2 regions of the Priestia sp. 3CA3 genome follow, and region 2 is predicted to be linked to the other one. Evidence: riboswitches for the same ligand, from Rfam matches in the RefSeq annotation. Region 2 holds a riboswitch; the other holds the start of a gene.
What was found. Region 2 has a riboswitch for preQ1 ahead of AC1VNJ_RS21940 (QueT transporter family protein). Riboswitches for the same ligand answer to the same signal wherever they lie in the genome.
Positions count from the first base shown of each region.

Region 1: linked by a shared signal. The riboswitch ahead of queC (7-cyano-7-deazaguanine synthase QueC) and the one ahead of AC1VNJ_RS21940 (QueT transporter family protein) in region 2 are both predicted to bind preQ1.

Region 1 is NZ_JBXENJ010000005.1:196,107-205,783, reverse strand. It holds gene queF (preQ(1) synthase) at 1-190, opposite strand, end outside; gene queE (7-carboxy-7-deazaguanine synthase QueE) at 289-1,020, opposite strand; gene queD (6-carboxytetrahydropterin synthase QueD) at 1,013-1,453, opposite strand; gene queC (7-cyano-7-deazaguanine synthase QueC) at 1,453-2,118, opposite strand; PreQ1 riboswitch class I at 2,349-2,392, opposite strand; gene AC1VNJ_RS15165 (GerAB/ArcD/ProY family transporter) at 2,465-3,586, opposite strand; gene AC1VNJ_RS15160 (hypothetical protein) at 3,609-3,845, opposite strand; gene AC1VNJ_RS15155 (Ger(x)C family spore germination protein) at 3,857-5,056, opposite strand; gene AC1VNJ_RS15150 (spore germination protein) at 5,081-6,679, opposite strand; gene AC1VNJ_RS15145 (3-ketoacyl-ACP reductase) at 6,887-7,606, shown strand; gene AC1VNJ_RS15140 (DUF6254 family protein) at 7,672-7,797, opposite strand; gene AC1VNJ_RS15135 (alpha/beta hydrolase family protein) at 7,885-8,766, opposite strand; gene nhaC (Na+/H+ antiporter NhaC) at 9,076-9,677, opposite strand, start outside.
Region 2 is NZ_JBXENJ010000009.1:104,406-114,082, reverse strand. It holds gene AC1VNJ_RS21955 (hypothetical protein) at 8-226, opposite strand; gene AC1VNJ_RS21950 (YitT family protein) at 576-1,442, opposite strand; gene AC1VNJ_RS21945 (Lrp/AsnC family transcriptional regulator) at 1,826-2,236, opposite strand; PreQ1 riboswitch class I at 2,432-2,476, shown strand; gene AC1VNJ_RS21940 (QueT transporter family protein) at 2,486-2,974, shown strand; gene AC1VNJ_RS21935 (hypothetical protein) at 3,410-3,859, shown strand; gene AC1VNJ_RS21930 (hypothetical protein) at 3,924-4,271, shown strand; gene AC1VNJ_RS21925 (DHA2 family efflux MFS transporter permease subunit) at 4,328-5,764, opposite strand; gene AC1VNJ_RS21920 (TetR/AcrR family transcriptional regulator) at 5,786-6,361, opposite strand; gene rluF (23S rRNA pseudouridine(2604) synthase RluF) at 6,692-7,408, shown strand; gene AC1VNJ_RS21910 (TRM11 family SAM-dependent methyltransferase) at 7,447-8,400, opposite strand; gene AC1VNJ_RS21905 (hypothetical protein) at 8,661-8,819, shown strand; gene AC1VNJ_RS21900 (tautomerase family protein) at 8,987-9,376, shown strand.

The sequences.
Region 1 (9,677 bases), on a different contig from region 2:
AATCCGGCTGACCCGTTTTTGGACATAAGCTCGTAAATTCCGGACAGTTAAATTTCACAAAATAATCACGATTTGGATGTTTGTTATCAAATGCTTCTAGAATCTCTGGTGCATATTCAAACAAATAGTTTGTTCCTTGATTTCCAAGGAGTGATACACCTTCTAATTCTTCATCTTTTCGACCGCTCATTTGCATTTCCTCTCTTTCTACGATTGTCATTCTAACAGCGTTTTTTTATTTTGTATATATCTGTTTTTATTTTTCTTTGTAAATTTTTTGCTATGCGCTTACACGCCTCGTTTATTTCCCCAAACAAGGGCGTGAACCTGCGGCAGAACTCTTACATCGTTCATGTTTTTAGCTGCCACTGCCTTGTCGATTAACCACTCATACTTTTTAAGCAATTCTTGTGTTAACGACGCATTATCGATTGTCGTTAAGTCCTCGTTGCCTACTTGAACAAAAAATGGAACCTCAGGATAACGTTCATGAACAGACGCTGCATACTCAAAGTCCTCATCATTAAATACAACGACTTTTATGCTTATGTGCGCCATGCGTTTTTCCTTTATTAATGTCTCTATAATATCGTCTAATACGGAGAAATTTGTTTTCATTAATGAACTTGGAGGCTTAGGAGAAATCGTTAAATCATCGATCTTTAGGAACCAATCCTGATAACGGCTTCCCTGTGTTTCAAGAGCTGCTTTTACCCCATGACTGTGCAAAAGCTCTACAAGTGAACCAATCGCCTTGATAAGCGCAGGGTTTCCTCCAGAAATGGTGACGTGATCAAAGCACTCTCCTCCAATTTCTTTAAGCTCCGTCCAAATTTGTTCTGCTGTTAGCTGACGAATATCGTTTTTAGCTGATCCATCCCATGTAAAAGCTGAATCACACCAGCTGCAGGAATAATCACATCCGGCGGTACGAACAAACATCGTCTTACGTCCTACAACCATTCCTTCCCCTTGAATCGTTGGGCCGAATATTTCAAGTACTGGAATTGTATTAGCCACGTTTTTTCACCTTCTTTGGGCGGTAAACTACGTAACTTGTCGGCGTTTCCCGCACGAATACTTGTACGCAAGAAGGCTTATTTGGTAGTGTGTCTAGATATTCTTGAACCAACTCATAAATTTTACGAGCAACAACTTCAGTTGTAGGAAAATCATTTGGATTTTCTTCGTTAAAGATAGAATGATCGTTCAATAATGTATGATCAAATTGACCAGAAACAATTTTTTTCAATAGCGCAAAGTTTACTAAAAAGCCCGCTTCGTCTAATGTATCTCCGGCAACAGTTAAATTTACAAAATACGTATGTCCATGGACTTGACGGCATTTTCCTGCTTCTGTATGAGGAACAAAATGTGCCGCAGCAAACTGCATATCTTTGTTCAATTCATATTCATAGTCATGAAAGACTTGAGGATACATTTGTTGCAGCATTATTTTTCTCCTCCTTCTTTTGTTTGCAGGTATTGATCTAACCCGCGTTTTCGCAATTGACATGCGGGACATTCGCCGCACCCATCAGCAACAATACCGTTGTAGCACGTTAATGTTTTTTCACGCACATATTCAAGCGCTCCTAGCTCATCCGCTAACGCCCACGTTTCTGCTTTATCAACCCACATAAGCGGCGTATGAATCACAAACTCGAAGTCCATTGATAAATTAAGCGTGACGTTTAACGATTTCACAAATACGTCTCGACAGTCTGGATATCCCGAAAAATCAGTTTCACAAACGCCTGTTACGATATGACGGCCTCCGCTGTTTTTAGCCAGTACGGCAGCAAATGATAAAAATAACAGATTGCGGCCATCCACAAACGTTGTAGGCAACTCTCCTTCTTTTTGCTCAATTTCAATATCATCTCGCGTTAAGGCATTTGGTGCTAATTGATTTAAAAGTGACATATCTAGGACGGTATGCTTCACACCTAAATCAGCTGCGATAGCTTTTGCTACCTCTATCTCTTGACTATGACGCTGACCGTATTGGAAAGTAACCGTTTCTACTTCTTTAAAGTTTTTCAAAGCCCAAAATAGACATGTTGTACTATCTTGACCTCCGCTAAATACAACAATAGCTTTTTCATTTTTCATCATTATTGTTCGTCTCCTTTTTGATTGAAATCAAAAGAAGAAGAAACTTTATTGAACCGTTCGTTCCCTTTGTGACTAATTTTATAACACAAAAAAGAGACTGCTCTTTTCCAGCAATCTCCCTAAAAAGCAACTAAGATACACGTCCTCGCCAGCATACACGTCAAAAAGACGTGTTGATAGAAAAGCACGTGAAAGAAGACACGCTAAAACCGTGTCTTTTGTCATCAACGATGATCTTAGTTTTTTATAGAGGGAGTTTTCGAACCTCTCCCGTACATATACAAACGTGTACGGCGTTTCTTCTTGAATTGTCATCGTATACTATACCACATACGTATAAATAATGCTATGTTTGTTGGCTTCTATCACCTTTAGCTGCCTTATTTCTCTTTATATAAGAAAGCGCAATAAATAACAACGGAAAACAGACGCTTAGTACAAATAAATAAAACGGCCAGTAATATTTTTCAAAATAATTGAAGTATGCTGTATTTGGAATAATGTAATACGCCACGCCTGTAATGATTAGACCTAAAGGAAAGCTCAAAAAATTCCGCACCCGTAAATTACATAATTGAGCGATACTTAACTGAATAGCATAGAACACAATGACAACTTTAAAAAAGATAGATAACATCCAAATAATAGCTACTAATACTTCAACATGCTGTATCGTTGCACCTAACGAAATCATTTTTCCTAATAAATAAACTGGGTAGCTGTGCATTGATGCAATATTCGCGCCAAGAGCTAATATACAAGCCGCAACTGCAATCGTAATCGTCAAGCCCGATGCCACAGTGCCGATAACAATCATTCTTTTTACCTTTTTTCCATCTTTTATATGAGGCGTAATCATTAGCACAAAAATCAATTCCATAAACGGATTTCCTAAGAAATACGTGGTCCCTAACACTAAATCATCCATGCGGAATTCAAACAAAGGGTAAAGACGATCCAGTTTCATCTGAGGAATATTTAACGAAATTAACAATAAAAAAGGGACGACGATCCACGGTAAAAAGATTTCCGCGGTTCTCGCTATCACTTCAATGCCTAAATATCCTCCGTATATAACCGCTAAAATCACAAGAGCATGAATCCACGTAGGCAGCGTTTCAGGGACAATTTGCGTCGTCATAAATGTACTGATATCTCGAAGGGAAAACGTAGATTGAATGAACATAAAAAAAATGTAAATAAGAGACATACACGCTCCGGCGTAAGGACCTAGCGCTTTTTTAGCTATTTCAATGAACGTTTGCTGAGGGTAACGGTGCATCAGCCATAACAGCACCGCAACAATTAAAAGGGCAAAGCCAATAGCAAGCACACTACATACCCAGGCATTTTGTCTATTCGTTTCTAATAACGTAGCCGGAACTGCCAAAATAGCGCTTCCGATACAAAAAAAATAAATGAGAAAAAGAAGTTGTTTCGGAGTAATAAATTCTTTTATTTGCATCATACACCCCTTCTCTCCTACATGCTTACGTAAATAACAGATGATGAACGGTTTTAGTAAGAGGCTTAATGAGTTCCTCTAAAAAGTACAGAGGCGTAGGTACTTCTTTACGGAGTGTAATGGCTCCCCAAAAGAATAAACCCATACCTATAAGACAAAGATAGACAACGATTTCACGGTAATACTTTTCCTTTCGGAAGTTAATCATAATTTTTTTAGTCAAATAAGCAAGAAGTACGAGTAAGGCGATAAATCCCTCCATTTTCTTTCTCCTTAATGCTTCATTTGCTTCATATATGAGTTATTTAACGTGCCTAAGCGACGGATTTGAACTTTGGCATCTAAATCGACGGTTAAATCTTCTGCGTAAATTCTGTTCCAGTCTCTTTTCATTTTGTACCATCTCTTTACATCTTGTCTGTAAAACGTTTCTCCAAAACCGAAGATATCACTTTTATAATCTTTTTGAGCTTTTTCCACTGCGTCATTCATTTTTTCTTTTACGTCCGCTGCTGTTTTTCGTTCGAGCATATTGATTACAGCTGGGTCCTGTAAGTTTACTTGACACTCTACATCTGCCACGTTTGCTTCACCTTTTAAATCCACGTGAATATGAGGCTTATGGTTTTTCATAGAAGCCGTTACCTTCACGTTCGTTCGAAGCATTTCTACTCCGATGATATCGTGCTGTTTTTCTTTTCCTTCGCATGGAATAACAATTAACGTACTTTTTACATTTCCTGTAATATAGTTATATCCTTTACTTTCGTCTTCATTGAACCAGCCGATCAGCTTATCATTTTGAAAGACACCTAATCCTTTAAAATTGAGCAGGGTGGACAGATTGGTCCGGGAAATGCTCGACATATCTCCTGCCTTTTTCACGTCGCCTTTGACCAATACTCCCGATAACACCGCCTGCTTTCCTTCGCTCGTTAAGTTACTGATCAGTTCATTTAACTTTACGCCTCTAGTGGGTGCCCAAATACGCTGAGAGACGTCTAATGAAGCAAACATATGGTTAGCTGGTATTTTTTCAATTGTTGTTAATACGTTCAGAACGCTCGATGCTTTCGTGTTTTTAGCAACAACAACAAAATAATCGGTACGCACTTCATGATCCCGAGCAAAGAAATCAAGCACTTCAGCAATACCCTCTTCCGCCATGCTTTCGCTAATGACTAGCATTCGTAAATGAGAAAGATAAATTTTCCGCGGGGATTTTGTCGTTATTTTTCTTAACCCTTCCATTACAGACGAAGCCTTAATAGAGAATGTGGTAACAGAAGGCCCGTTTGTAGGGGTTTTGGCCTGAATATCACCAGGGTTAATCAGCTGAACTGTAACAATAATGCCATCTTCTGCTTTATCAATTCCGACAGCAACCGTAATGGCTAGCTCATTCAACTCTCGACTGCTCCAGCAGCCGCTTAACAGCAATGAACAGATACATAACATCAGAAATGCTTTCATAGTAACCGGCCACCTTTGCACAGTTTAGTTTTTTTGCGTCTTTTGACGTGAAATATTCTTCTCGTTAATAAGCTTTGGCCTTGTTTTCATTTTTTTGATCGAACGTCTAATTAGAACATCCTTTTGATCACGCTTCACAAAGGGAGCCATAGGTGTCATATAAGGGACTCCAAATGACCTTAAGCTGCATAAATGTAAAATCATTAAAATTAGCCCGAGGATAATACCGAACAAGCCAAAAGTAGCTGCTAAAACCATTAAAATAAAGCGCAGCATCCTTACTGCAATGGCCATATCATACACCGGTGAAACAAAGTTACTAATAGCGGTGATGGATACAACGATAACCATTGCAGGCGATACTAATCCAGCTTGTACGGCGGCTTCTCCTAAAACGAGTGCTCCCACGATTGAAATAGCTGAACCTACTGCTCGAGGCAATCGGACTCCCGCTTCTCGCAAAATTTCAAACGTGATTTCCATAATAAACGCTTCAATAATAGCTGGAAAAGGCACACCTTCCCTTTGAGCTGCAATACTAATTAACAAAGCAAAAGGAAGCATCTCTTGATGAAAAGTAGTTAAAGCAATATAAGCAGAAGGTGTTAAAAGGGCTAAGAAAAATGCCATGTAGCGCATTAAGCGAATCAATGTACTAATATCTGCGCGCTGGTAATAATCTTCGGCCGCCTGAAAAAATTGAATAAATAGGGCAGGAACCATCAATACAAAAGGTGTACCGTCTACTAAAATGGCTATCCGCCCCTCTAAAAGACCTGCTGCCACGGAGTCTGGACGCTCCGTGTTATGCATAGTAGGAAAAGGTGTATAATCTTCATCTTGAATCAACTCTTCGATATATCCGCTCTCCAAAATACCGTCTATATCAATTTTAGAAAGACGCTCTTTTACCTCTTGAATGACCTGTTCATCCGCAATGCCGTCTATATAAACGAGCGCAATATCCGTTTTTGTAAACTCTCCTATTTGCTGAGATTCAATCCAAAGTTTTGGAGATTTTATTCGGCGCCGAATCAATGCGGTATTCGTTCGCAGTGTTTCTGTAAAACTGTCTCGAGGTCCTCTTACAACGGTCTGAGATTGTGGTTCAGAAACAGCCCTGTCTCTCCACCCTCTTGTACTTGCCACAATACACGTTTGATACCCTTCTAAAAACAGCACGGTATCTCCTGATAAAACATGAAGAAGAGCATCATCCAATGTTTTGGCTTCCATAATTTCACCGGCCGCCAAACTATAGCTTTTAATCAACTCGTACATATTAACGACACCGTCATCATGAGTTAAATGCTCATCGTGATAATGCATAATGGAGTCCAGCGCATAGTGTTCAACTTCATCTTTATTTACCAATCCGTCGATGTAAGCAACACCTAAAGTGAATTTTTCTTCAATTGAAATTCGAAACTCTCTTGTCACTAAGTCCGTGCTCTGTCCCAATGCTTTTTTCATGTGGAAGATATTATCTCCCACTCTCTCCGACAATTTCTGCTCTTCCTCAGTGGAAGAAGCACTAGTTGCCTTAGAGTCCTTCGATTCACCAGCTTTTTCTTTCCGCTGTTTGGATTTATTCGTTAACTCCGATAGTTTTTTAATACGCATTGTTCATCCTCCACTACATTGAACGAAAAGAAACGGAATTTCTTCTTTTTAGTCTCTATAGTTTTTGTATGAAAAGGAAATTTATACTTGAAGCCATTTTAATAATCTTTATTTTTGACATCATTTGTGCATTTCTATAGGATAGTAATGGATAATTCTTCGTTATTATGAAGAATGTTTATACGGAACATTGAAAGGAGTCTATACATGGCACAATCACTTAAAGGCAAAGTAGCTCTTATTACAGGAGCAGGAAAAGGCATCGGTCGTTCAACTGCAATTGAATTAGCAAAAGAAGGCGTAAATATCGGTTTAATTGCTCGTACAGAGGCAGATTTAAAGGCTGTTGCTTCTGAACTGGAAGCATTTGATGTACAAGTTGCTTATGCAACAGCAGACGTTTCTTCTATGGAAGAAGTAAACGCAGCAGTTGAGCATCTACATACAAAATTAGGGGCAACGGATATCTTAATCAACAATGCGGGAATCGGTAAATTCGGAGGCTTTTTAGAGCTAGACCCAGCTGAGTGGAAACAAATCATTGATGTGAATTTAATGGGCGTTTACTACGTAACGCGCGCCGTTCTACCTCAATTAATCGAAAAAAATGGTGGAGACATCATCAATATTTCATCCACTGCTGGTCAAAAAGGCGCTCCCGTTACAAGTGCTTACAGCGCTTCAAAATTTGGCGTGCTTGGCTTAACTGAATCTTTAGCGCTAGAAGTGCGCAAACACAATATTCGTGTAACAGCTCTAACACCAAGTACAGTAGCAACGGAATTAGCATATAAAGAAAACTTAACGGATGGCAATCCTGATAAAGTGATGCAGCCTGAAGACCTAGCAGAAATTATGGTAGCACAATTAAAGCTGCATCCGCGTATTTTTATCAAATCTGCGGGCATGTGGTCTACAAATCCATAAACAAACATAGAAAAAGGAGAGCTTCAGCTCTCCTTTTTTGTGTCTTCTTTTATATGATGGTTAGCTTATTTACGTTTAGGCGTGATTTCTTCTGATAGTTCTTCAAAAGACTTTACTTTTCCATGCGATGGGTTTTGTGATTGCTTTCGTACGTTCCACTGACGCTCTTTTTGACTTTTAGACTGAGTCATTTTGCTTCATCCCCTTTTTATATGCTTACATGTAGTAGGATAAAACAAGCTGCTCTTTTCCATTCATCAAAACTGCTTCCAATTTCTTTACTGCTTAGCTAAATGTATTTTAAACCATTTATCAATTTCCGCGTTATATTGATCATAATAAGCAGTTAGCGGATGGTCTCCGTTTTTATACAGTACATATTTGTATTCTTTTCCCTGCTCATCTAGTTGTTTCACAAGCTTTTCAGCCTGAGTGTGATGAACTTTACGATCATGATCACCCTGTAAAATTAAAAGAGGTGAATTTACTTTATCGCTCCAGTAGACAACAGAACGACTTTTATACCTCTCTGGATACTGCGCCGGATCTCCTACAATTGTCCGCAGCACTTGTTTCATTTCAGGCCCTCTTTGGTCGTAGAATTGAAACATGTCTGTAATACCTGATTGTACGACAACAGCATCAAATTTAACGCCGTTTTTCATCGTTAAATACGTCATCATACCGCCGCGTGAATATCCTAGCGCTACCTTTTGCTGGTGATTTACATAAGGAAGCTGTTCTCCCCATTTAATAAGATTTAATACGTCGTCAATATCTTTACCGCCGTACGTCTCTGTTCCTTCACTTCCGCCATTTCCCCTGTATTGAGTCGCAACAACGACGTAGCCTTTACTTGCCCAGTATGACAAATACTGAAGTGTTTTTGCGCGAATCATGCCATGTTCGCGATTTCCTCCGCGATTATATACTAAAAGCGGATAATGTTTGTCTGCAATGTCTTTAGGCTGTACTAAAAACCCTTTTATCTTTAAATTATCACTAGGATACGTAATGCTATATACATCTACTTTATTTGAATAAGGCGATAATAAATTCAATTTTTCTTTATTTACATCATCACTTTCAGCTCGGTTAAAAACCGCTGTCACACCGAGCACAGCTACAGTGATTAATGCAATGATGCCCCATTTTTTCAACAGAAACCCTCTCCTCAATAAATATCTTTTCTCTTTTATAATGAGTGTTTTCATTTGCCTTTACCCTTCTTAAATGTTTGCTAAAAAGGGCATTCATCCCATCGCCAATACAGCTTATTTATCATACCGCAAAACCCAAATTTCTTCATTAATAAAGAAATAAGAATTCATACAAGTACATGAACAGGAAAGACGTAAAGACGTAAAGACGTATAGTAAATTGTATTATTAAATTATAGATTTGAAAAGTGGAATGATACTTTTTTTGTCGTTTTTTACCTGTCCTTTTTTAAAAAGAAAAAAGCCCAGTTAAGACTGAGCTTTTTTCTTGGCAATACCAATGCCTGTATATGCTAAAATAATTGAAAAAATCGGACATAAAATGCTAAAGAATGTAAATGGAATATAGTCAGCCGCTGGAATATTTAATGCAGTTGAAATAAAAGCTCCGCTGACACCCCACGGAATAATAGCATTAATAACCGTTCCACCGTCTTCAAGCGTTCGTGATAAGTTTTTCGGATCTAAGTTCCACTTTTCATACAGCGGCTTAAACGTTTGCCCAGGCAGAAGAATTGATAAATACTGTTCTCCTGTAATAACGTTCACTCCAATTGAAGATAGAAGCGTAGCAAAAATAACGTCTCCGCTGCGGCGGATTTGTTTTGCTAATCCTTTTAATAAAGCATCAATAATTCCAACCGCTCTCATCAAGCCACCTAGCGACAAGGCAATCATGATAAGAGAAATAGAAAACATCATGGACTGTAATCCGCCTTTGTTTACAATCGCATCGACTACTTTATTTCCTGACTCGATTGCCGGCCCGCTTTGAAGAACCCCTAGCAATTGACTCAGCGTAAATTCATGCTGTGTAATCATTCCTGTAATAATGGCCGTTACAATCCCTA
Region 2 (9,677 bases):
TAGCCGCTTATCTCCTTTTCTTTTTAGCATTATCTAACGCTAAGTTCTTTTTCACTACTTTTTCTAAAGCAACTTCCACGTGAACATTTTTTTCATCGATGTCATTCACAAGCACGACGGTTCCTTTTCGTCCTTTAATCTTTAAATCATCACCCGTAGAAGGAATGTTTTCCCTCAGCTGGCTTAATAGAAGCTTTCTGTTTTCAAAAAAGTGGACAGCCACCATTTTATCTCACCTAATTTCATATGATATGTGTGATACAAAGATGTATATATGAAATCCTTCCTATACGTTATGTCGTCAGGGGTGGTTTTAGAACACGTTGAATAGACAATTGTTGCATCGATATATGAAATAAATAGGGTGGCATAGTTATAAATCTTCTATTCTTGGACATACTTATACTACTAATCTAAAAAGGGATGTGGATGAAAATGAAGGTGGCTATCGGATTAAGTGTATTTACGGTCTTTACAGGAGCAATTGCGTTAGGGTCAGTTTACTTTTTAGCAGGGATCTTTTCGTTTTTCTTAACGGTTTTTTCATAAAAAAATCCACCAAGAGGTGGATTTTTTTATTTAGCAGCGGCTTTTGTTTCATGAGGCGAATTGCCGATAAATCCAAATTTTCCGCCGACAACTTCTTTTACTTCGTGGATGACAATAAAAGAATTCGGGTCAATTTGCTGGATTTTCTTTTTAATTTTTAATAACTCGTTCTTTTTAATAACAACGTAGATAATGCGTTTATCTTTGTTGGCGTAGTAGCCATATCCATAAAAGATGGTAGCTGCATTTCCAAATTCACTGGTGATCACTTGCGCAATGTCTTTGTACTGATCAGACATAATCGTCATTGCTTTTTTGTTGTGGAAACCTTCGATAACAACATCGACGATTTTAGCACAAAGATAGACGAATATAAAAGTATAGAGGGTATTGTTGACGCCAATAGCAAAAACCGATGCTAAAATAATGACGCTGTCCATGTAGAACATGCTTTTCGAGATATTGTAGCCTTTTGTGTAGTTTAATAAATAAGCTAAAAGAGTTGTGCCGCCGGTAGATCCATCCGCGATAAAAATGAGTGCCAGTCCTGTTCCCATTAGTAAAGCCCCGAATACAATTCCTAAAATCATGTCGTGAACGTGAAAAGGAATATAGCTGACCAGACCTAAGAAAACGGACGTCATGACAGCTCCTAGAATCGTATAGAGAATCGTTTTTTTAGTTAGAAATTTATAAGCTAAGGAAATGAATACAAGGTTCACAAGAAATGTGCTGATACTTGTAGGGATATGAAATAAATAATATAAAACAAGAGCAATACCAACCGTACTTCCGTCACCTAATTTATTTGGAATGACGAAAAAATCAATGGATGCAGCAACTAAAAGCGCTCCGGCAATAATTAAAATGATGTCTTTATAGATTGTTTTCAATATGCAGACCTCCCTGATTATTAGGATATTTTCATGTGTAATCTTGTTTTTACTAGTGTTTCACAAATGATAAAATAAAAAACGTCTTAGAAATTGTCTAGTTATAAAACTGATCAACTTCTAAGACGAAGAATTACGATACGTGTATAATGTCTTGAGTCTGCTTTTCTATGCTTCGATGTCACCGATTATATAAACCTCTGACCGCTATGTCAACGCTATGAGAGATGTTCAACTTTTCAAAAAATAGAAGGCGGTTTCCTACATAAAAAAAGAATCCTTTGCGACGGCGCAAAGGATTTTCAAATTTATTGGAATAGGGGGAATACGTTATTAGGATTACCATTCTCATAAACTAATATACCTTTATTTTTTTAAAAAATTTATTTGTTAATGACGATTGAAAGTTTGTAATTCACATGCTGATTTAGCTCTGTCAAAAAAGCATTTAGTTCTTCATTTGAATGAAATTTGCATTCTAGTAAGTAGCAGCCATCGCCGCTGATTTTAAAGTTGTTGATGACGTACTTCTTCTGACTTTCTACAAATGTAAGGTAGGGGTGGTGATGAATGCTCTGCGTATAGATATTTAAAAATGCATGGACGGTGTAGCCAAGTTTTCGTTCATCAATGTTAATTGTATAGCCTTTGATAATGCCTTCATCTTCTAACTTTAATACTCTAGCAGAAGCGGCTTGTCCGGTTAAATGCACTTTTTCTCCTAATTCTTTCATCTTCATACGTCCATTTTTTGATAGCTCTTCTAGTATGCGCTTATCTGTATTATCTAACATCGCTACAAATCCTTTCGTATTTCAAATCAAAAGGGTTAACTACTTTATGTCACCTATGTATACGGATACGTCTTCTATTTTATACTAAAGAAAAGTAAGAAAAAAGAGCAGTCAATATGGAAGACATGAAAGCAGCAGTAGTTTGCAAACAGCTAGATTGACGAAAGCTTAAGCTTGCTGTATGATTCTTTGAGTGTTTACGTGGTTCGTAACCATCCCACGTTAAAAAACTAAGGAGAGAATAGTAAGATGAATATAAGAACACTTTGCGTCAACGGTCTTTTAGCAGCTATGTATATTGCTGTTAGCATGTTAATTCAGCCGTTTGGCTTCACCAATATCCAATTTCGTATATCAGAAATGTTCAATCATTTGATTGTATTTAATAAAAAGTACGTGTACGGCATTGTACTAGGGGTATTTCTGACGAATTTGTTTTTTTCACCAATGGTCGCTTATGATCTGGTGTTTGGGGTAGGACAATCTGTACTATCATTACTCATTACCATTTTTTCTATGCGCTACATTAAAAATATGTGGGCTCGTATGCTTATTAATACACTTGTGTTTACGTTTACGATGTTTATTATTGCGTTTGAACTGCACCTAGCATTTGATTTACCATTTTTCTTTACATGGTTAACAACAGCTGTTGGTGAGTTTGTGGTTATGCTTGTTGGAGCACCAATTATGGCGGCCATTAATAAACGTGTACAATTTAATAAGTTAGTTGGATAAAAAGATGCGGCTGTGATAAATCTCACAGCCGCATCTTTTTATCTTTGTTATTCTATAAGTGTAGTGATAAACCCCTTATTATTGAAGAGCTTTTCACGCATGGACAAATTACCCATATCTAGCATGTAAAAAGAGCAGGTCGCTATTGCGTTCTGCTCTTTTTGCGTAACGCAATAGCGAGTATTCAATTAGATTATTTTGAAAGAAGAAGTGACAAATCTCACAGCGCGTTCTTTTTTCTTTTGTTACGATATACATATAGTTGGCAAACTCCTTATCGAAAAGTTTTTCGCACAACAACACATTACCTATGCGTAGCAATTAAAAAAGCAGACCGACAAGGTTTGCTTTTTTAATTGTGTATTTTTACCATTAAATAACTTTTTTGAGATATAATTGTAAAATAATCTTTGTTACGAGAGAGGGGATTATTTTTTGAATAGAAAGTTAGGAATTCTTGTTTTATTAGTGTTAGCTATCTTATTTGCCGGGTGTTCAAAAGAAGAAGACAACGTTCCTTTAAGAGAACTAGAAAAGATCCATATTAACGTCATCAAAGAACAAAAGATGAAGCAAGGGATTTCGTATGAATTGGAATTCGTAAACAAGAGCGATTTGACCATCAAACAAAACAATGTCTTTTTATCCTATCCTTTAAAAATAAAAAACGGTTATTCTGAAAATAAATTTAAGGTGTTAGCAGAAGGCAATAAGTTAAATATTAAGCCAAAACAAAAGGTAAAGTTGACTGCATTTCTTCCTTATAAAGGAATTAATAAAGAAGCGTTAGCTATTGATGAGCCTGACGTAAAGTGCATAGGATATTGGAATAAGCTTGATGATTACCATCAATTTTCTTTTGGAGGATCCTTGAAGCAAGAATAATATATAACTATTTGTTAAATAGTGGAACTGAGCGTAAGGGATTGATAAAGGCGGTGAATGAACAGTGAGTGTAGACACGGATAGATTGATTAGCTTTTTTATTTTATGGGGAACACCCGCTGTTTTTAGTATAATAGAGTACTTTAAACTGAGTAAAACTGAAAAAAAAGAAGCGATACGAGACTTAATATCTTTAAAATCTATTGTAACAACAGGATTTATATTGATTGGAGGAGTGATGGCGAGTTTAGGTAGAGTATTATCTCTGCTGCCTCTCCACGTTATAGGTACTTTTATTTTAGCTATTGGTGGTATCGTGGGCGCTGTTGAAGCATGGAAGACAGAAAAAAAGAAAAGTATTGTTATCCTTGTTTTAATAGTATCTATGATTGCTTTTACATTTGTAATATAAATTCTGCATGTAACAAGAGCTGCTCAAATTATGAGCAGCTCTTATCAGTTTCTTATTTATTGCGTTTCGAGCTGCTGGTCTTTTTTCTTTAACGTAAGAGCGAGCAGGAACGAAACGACGGCGAAAGCGATGGCTACATAATAGACGGTATGGACCCCGCTTGTCATACTTTTTATTTGTAACAGCGTTTTATTCGTTTCGTTTGATTGTTGAATAAAGTGCTGAGAAGCCATGGTCATAATACTTGTATACAAAGCGGGTCCAATCGCGCCTGAAACTTGGTTAATCGTATTTGAAATAGCTGAACCGTGGGCATGAAGCGGTTTTGGCACTTGATTTAAAGCAAGCGTCATCACGGGACCGATGCTTAAACCTACGCCAATTGTAAAGGCTGCGTATAAGATGGCTGCAGTCGTCGTGCTTGTTCCGCTTGAAATAGTAGTGAACAAACTTAAGATAATTGTTAAAAGGACTAAGCCCGTTAAAAGCAGCGGTTTAAATCCGATTTTGTCAAACAAACGTCCTCCCACCATAGCTGTTAGAGCCAGCGTTACGCCGCCTGGAAGCATAAGAAACCCTGTTTGCAAAGGAGACAGTCCCGCAGCCGTTTGGAAGTATAGCGGCAAAATTAACATCATTGAAAACTGAATCATCATAATAAGAAACATTAAGAAAATCGATCTTGAAAACACAGACGATCTAAAAGGCTTCATATTAATCATAGGAGAATTCAGCTTGCTTTGCTGTCTGACAAATAAAGCAAGAGCTATGACGCCAATTATGAGCGTAAGCCATACGATAGGATTACTCCATCCCGTCTCTTCACCAGCTGCGCTAAATCCATAAACAACTCCTCCAAACCCAATTGTAGAAAGAATCACAGATGGCATATGAATTGTTGGTCTAGATGTTTCAGAAACGTTACTGAGCTTGAAAAGAGCAAATAGGAAAATAAGCGCTGCTGCAATTAAAAGACCTAGAAATATAATTTGCCACGAATAATATTGAATAATTAATCCTGAAAGGACCGGTCCTATTGCCGGTGCAAATAAAATAGCTACGCTAAAAATCCCCATTACGGTGCCGCGTTTGCTAACAGGCACGAGTGTTAACATTGTGCTCATCACAAGAGGTAAAATAATGCCTGTTCCTAATGCTTGAATCATACGGCCCGCAAAAAGCAGAGAAAACCATGGAGTAATAAATCCAATGAAGGACCCAATTAAGTAAAAGCTCATAGCCGTCACAAACAGCTGTCTTAATGTGAATCGTTGAATTAAAAAAGCAGACACCGGAACAGAGATGCCGATTACAAGCATATATCCGGTAGTTAACCACTGAGCTGAGCTCGTTCTAACGTGAAAATCTGAAATGATACTTGGTAAGGCCACGTTCATTACGGTTTCACTAATTAAGCATAAAAAATTTCCTAGAATCAAAATGAAAAGGATAAGCTTACTTTGTGTACTCATTTTTTCTTCTGTTTGTGTCATAAGTGACCTCCTTTTACTAAATTAATTTTTGTTTGCAAACAGCTTACCAATTTGGTCAGCTGCAATTTGCATAGGGACTGTACTATTTTTAGTTAATGAAAGAGTATAAGCCCCTTCAATCCAAGATTGTATAGCTGAACCTAGCTGTCTTGCTTCCTCTTGCTCATAGCCTGAACAAACTAACTTATTTGCATAAACTTGCTCCCAGTCGTTATACACGGCTTCACAGGCCATGCGAAGCGTTTCGTTTGATGACCATACTTCACTCGACATAGCAGCGAGAGAGATATCCGCTTCATTTTCCACTTGTTCAAACATTCGATCAGCCATCAGTTTTATATGATATTGAATAGCTGACGCGGCATCTTCATGAGAAGCGAGGGATTTTTCGATATAAGCTTTGACTCTTTCTCCCGTTTTTTGAATAGCTTCTTTTGCTAACTGTTGTTTTCCATCCGGAAAATAATAATAAATAGATCCTCTCGGAGCGCTGCTTTCTTTTGTAATTTGACTTAGACTGGTGGCGTGATAGCCTTTTTTGCGAAAAAGTTTAGCAGCTGCGCTTAAAATTTTTTCTTTTGAATTGGTTGGTTCCATGAAAACAGCTCCCTGATATAATTACTAGTTGATCGGTCAGTATAATGGTAGCAACTCTATACTGATCAGTCAATCTAGACGTTTAGGTCTTGCATAGAAGTGGAGATTGACGTTAGTTTGACAGGTGTAAGCATTGCTTAAAATGTTAAGAATAAGATTACAAAGTATTTTGGATCTATACTTCTATTGCTGTTAAAAAAATATAGTCAAGTAATGAAATTAAAAGAAGACGAGAAGCGTATAGCATGTTACGATAGGGACGGTATAGAAATTGACACATATCGGTTTCTAATAGAAGAGACAAATTTTAAAATTTTTAAATGTAAGGTTGTGATTCACCTGAGACTGAATAAATTTATTAGCGAATCTGGCAAAGCGTCAAGACGCGGGGCAGATAAGTTAATTAGTGAAGGAAGAGTAACCGTTAATGGAAAGGTTGCAAAAATCGGAGATCAAGTTAAGCCTGGCGATGATATTCGAGTAAGTGGCCAACAGCTTCGGATTGCTCGAAATAATGTATATATTGCACTTAATAAACCAGTCGGCATTACAAGTACGAGTGAGAAAAAAGTAAAGGGAAACATCATTGACTTAGTCAATCACCCTTTGCGTATTCATCATGTCGGACGACTAGATAAGGATTCAGACGGCTTAATTTTACTTACAAATGACGGCGATATTATTAACGAAATTTTACGTGCAGAAAACAAGCATGAAAAAGAATATATTGTTGCAGTAGATAAGCCGATTACACCCGAGTTTATCAAAAACATGTCTGAGGGAGTAAAAATTTTAGGTACAAAAACGCTTCCTTGTAAAGTGACACAGCTGTCTAAGTACGAGTTTCAAATTATTTTAACACAGGGCTTAAATCGTCAAATTCGCCGTATGTGTGAAGTGCTCGGATATGAAGTATACCGACTTCAGCGTACGCGTATTATGAATATTCACTTAAACAACTTGCCTGTTGGGCAATGGAGAGATTTAACGAAAAAAGAGCGTACGCAGCTATTCAAAGAATTAGACTATGAACCTAAAGAGTGGTAAATCAAAAGACACCAGCCTGTTAGACTGGTGTCTTTTTTTTATTCGCATACAACTACTTGTCTAGAAAATACGCTTTTGCGCGCTACGCAGCGATCTGAAATAGAAAAGCCAGCTTCATGAATCATATGGTCAATCGTGTCTACTGTAATCACGACTACTTTATCCGCAAAGCGGCGAGCGTGTTTTAAAATAGAAAGCTGATCTTCAGGCGTCGCGTGGGTGTAGAGATTGTAAGGCATGTCGATGATCGCTACGTCATAGTGAGTGGTAACATCCGAAATCGGTCCGGTTTTGACATCACCCTTTAAGCCGAAATGCGCAATATTTTCACGAGATCCGTCGGTCACAAGTGGGTTGATATCGCGTCCTACAATATCAATGCCCATTGAAAGAGCTTCTACGAGGACTGTACCAATACCACAGCATGGATCAATCGCTTTGATTCCTTCAGGCTTTGGAACGGCAATGTTAGCTACAGCTCTTGCAAGGCGGGTACTGAGTGCCGTAGAGTATTCACGCGGTTTCTTCAAATGATGCAGCCATACAGCTTCGCTTTTTTGATATTTTCCAAAATACCAGCGTCCTTCAAATGGAACAATTCCAAACAAATGGTCAGGGTTATGCAAGTCTGCTTCTGCTACAAAATGCCAACCCACATCACGTTCAATCGCACGCTGACCTTTATAGCTTATTTTTTGATCTTTTTCTAAGTCATTAATTTTCATAAAAATGAGTTTAAATGTTTGATCTCCAAGGTCAATATCTTCTACTTGTTTGCAAATATCTGCAAGGTCATCTGATTCATACATAATATCTAATCGCTCTTTGATAAAAGGGCTTCTGCTTGGATCAAGTTTAACGGCGCTTCTTATGATAGGTTTCTCAGTTTCAATTTCAAAAAGAGAGCGTCTCTCTAATTGACATAGTGAGAGTTCCTCTTCGCTGCATGCGTATGTGTAGATATACTGAGGCAGCTGCGTATGGTTATTCAATATCGTATCATCCTTTATCCTATCTAATTATCCTTCTTCTCAAACAATAGCGAGAAAAGAAGAGAAAAGCAACGAATTTAAATATATTTGGCTGTGAATACTAAATTGAAGCGCTACATAGTCCACTTATTTGACAAAACATGCTAAAATAACTGATGATAACCTGCATGTGCTGCTGTTTATACAAAAGAACTGGATCAAGGTTTCTCAAAAATCATTTATACACTGCTGACATTTTGATGAATAGGAGAGGCTACGTGATGTCTAAAAGTGATCATGAAAAGCAACAGATGAGTCGGGCTGATATGAAAAAACAAGCTAAAACATCCTCGCAAAACCTTGTGATGAACGTACTCATTGCCATTGTATCTGCATGTATTTTAGCTCTTATTATAAATATTTTTGTACTAATGAAATGAGTCGTTATGCTGCTCATTTCTTTTTATTAGGTTCAGCTTTTATTGAAGAGTTTGAGGTCTCTTTCACTAGAGAGCACATTGTGAATAGCATATCTTTTTTTTACAAATGATAGTTGTGATATGATAAAGCAATAATACATTAGACAAAAAGCTGGAGGTTACTTAGTATGCCATTACTTAGATTTGATGTAATAGAAGGAAGAGACGAAAAAGAGTTAAAAGCATTACTAGACGCTACTCATCGAGCGATGCTAGAAGCCTTTGGCGTCCCAGAACGCGATCGTTATCAAATTGTACATCAGCATCCTGCTCATGAAATGATTATTGAAGATACAGGTCTTGGCTTTGAGAGAAGCAAGGATTTGGTTATTATAAGTGTGACGAGCAAACAGCGAACAGAAGAGCAAAAACAAGCTCTTTACAAATTAATTGTAAAAGAGCTGGGAGAAAGCTGCGGAATTCAGCCAAGCGACATTATGATTTCAATTGTTGAAAACGGTAATGCTGACTGGAGCTTTGGTATGGGAGAAGCTCAATTCTTAACTGGGAAATTATAAAATGGTTTATTATCTAGAGAAGCCCTTATTTCTAAGGGCTTTTTCTCATTTTGTCTATAAAAATATTATTCTCTTAGTCACATCTTACTCAAAATTAAATACAGACATCTGTCAAATGAATGATACAATAAGCTTATATGCCGTTTTGAGTGGGAAAACCAAAAAAGAGTTCGGCGTACTAACTTCAGAACAACAATAATTTTACATAAAGATGTAAAGATTTAAAGGTTAAAAGAGAAATGTATAAAATCTGTAAAACAAAAGAACAGTTACGCGTTAAACATAGGAGTAAAAGGTTCTT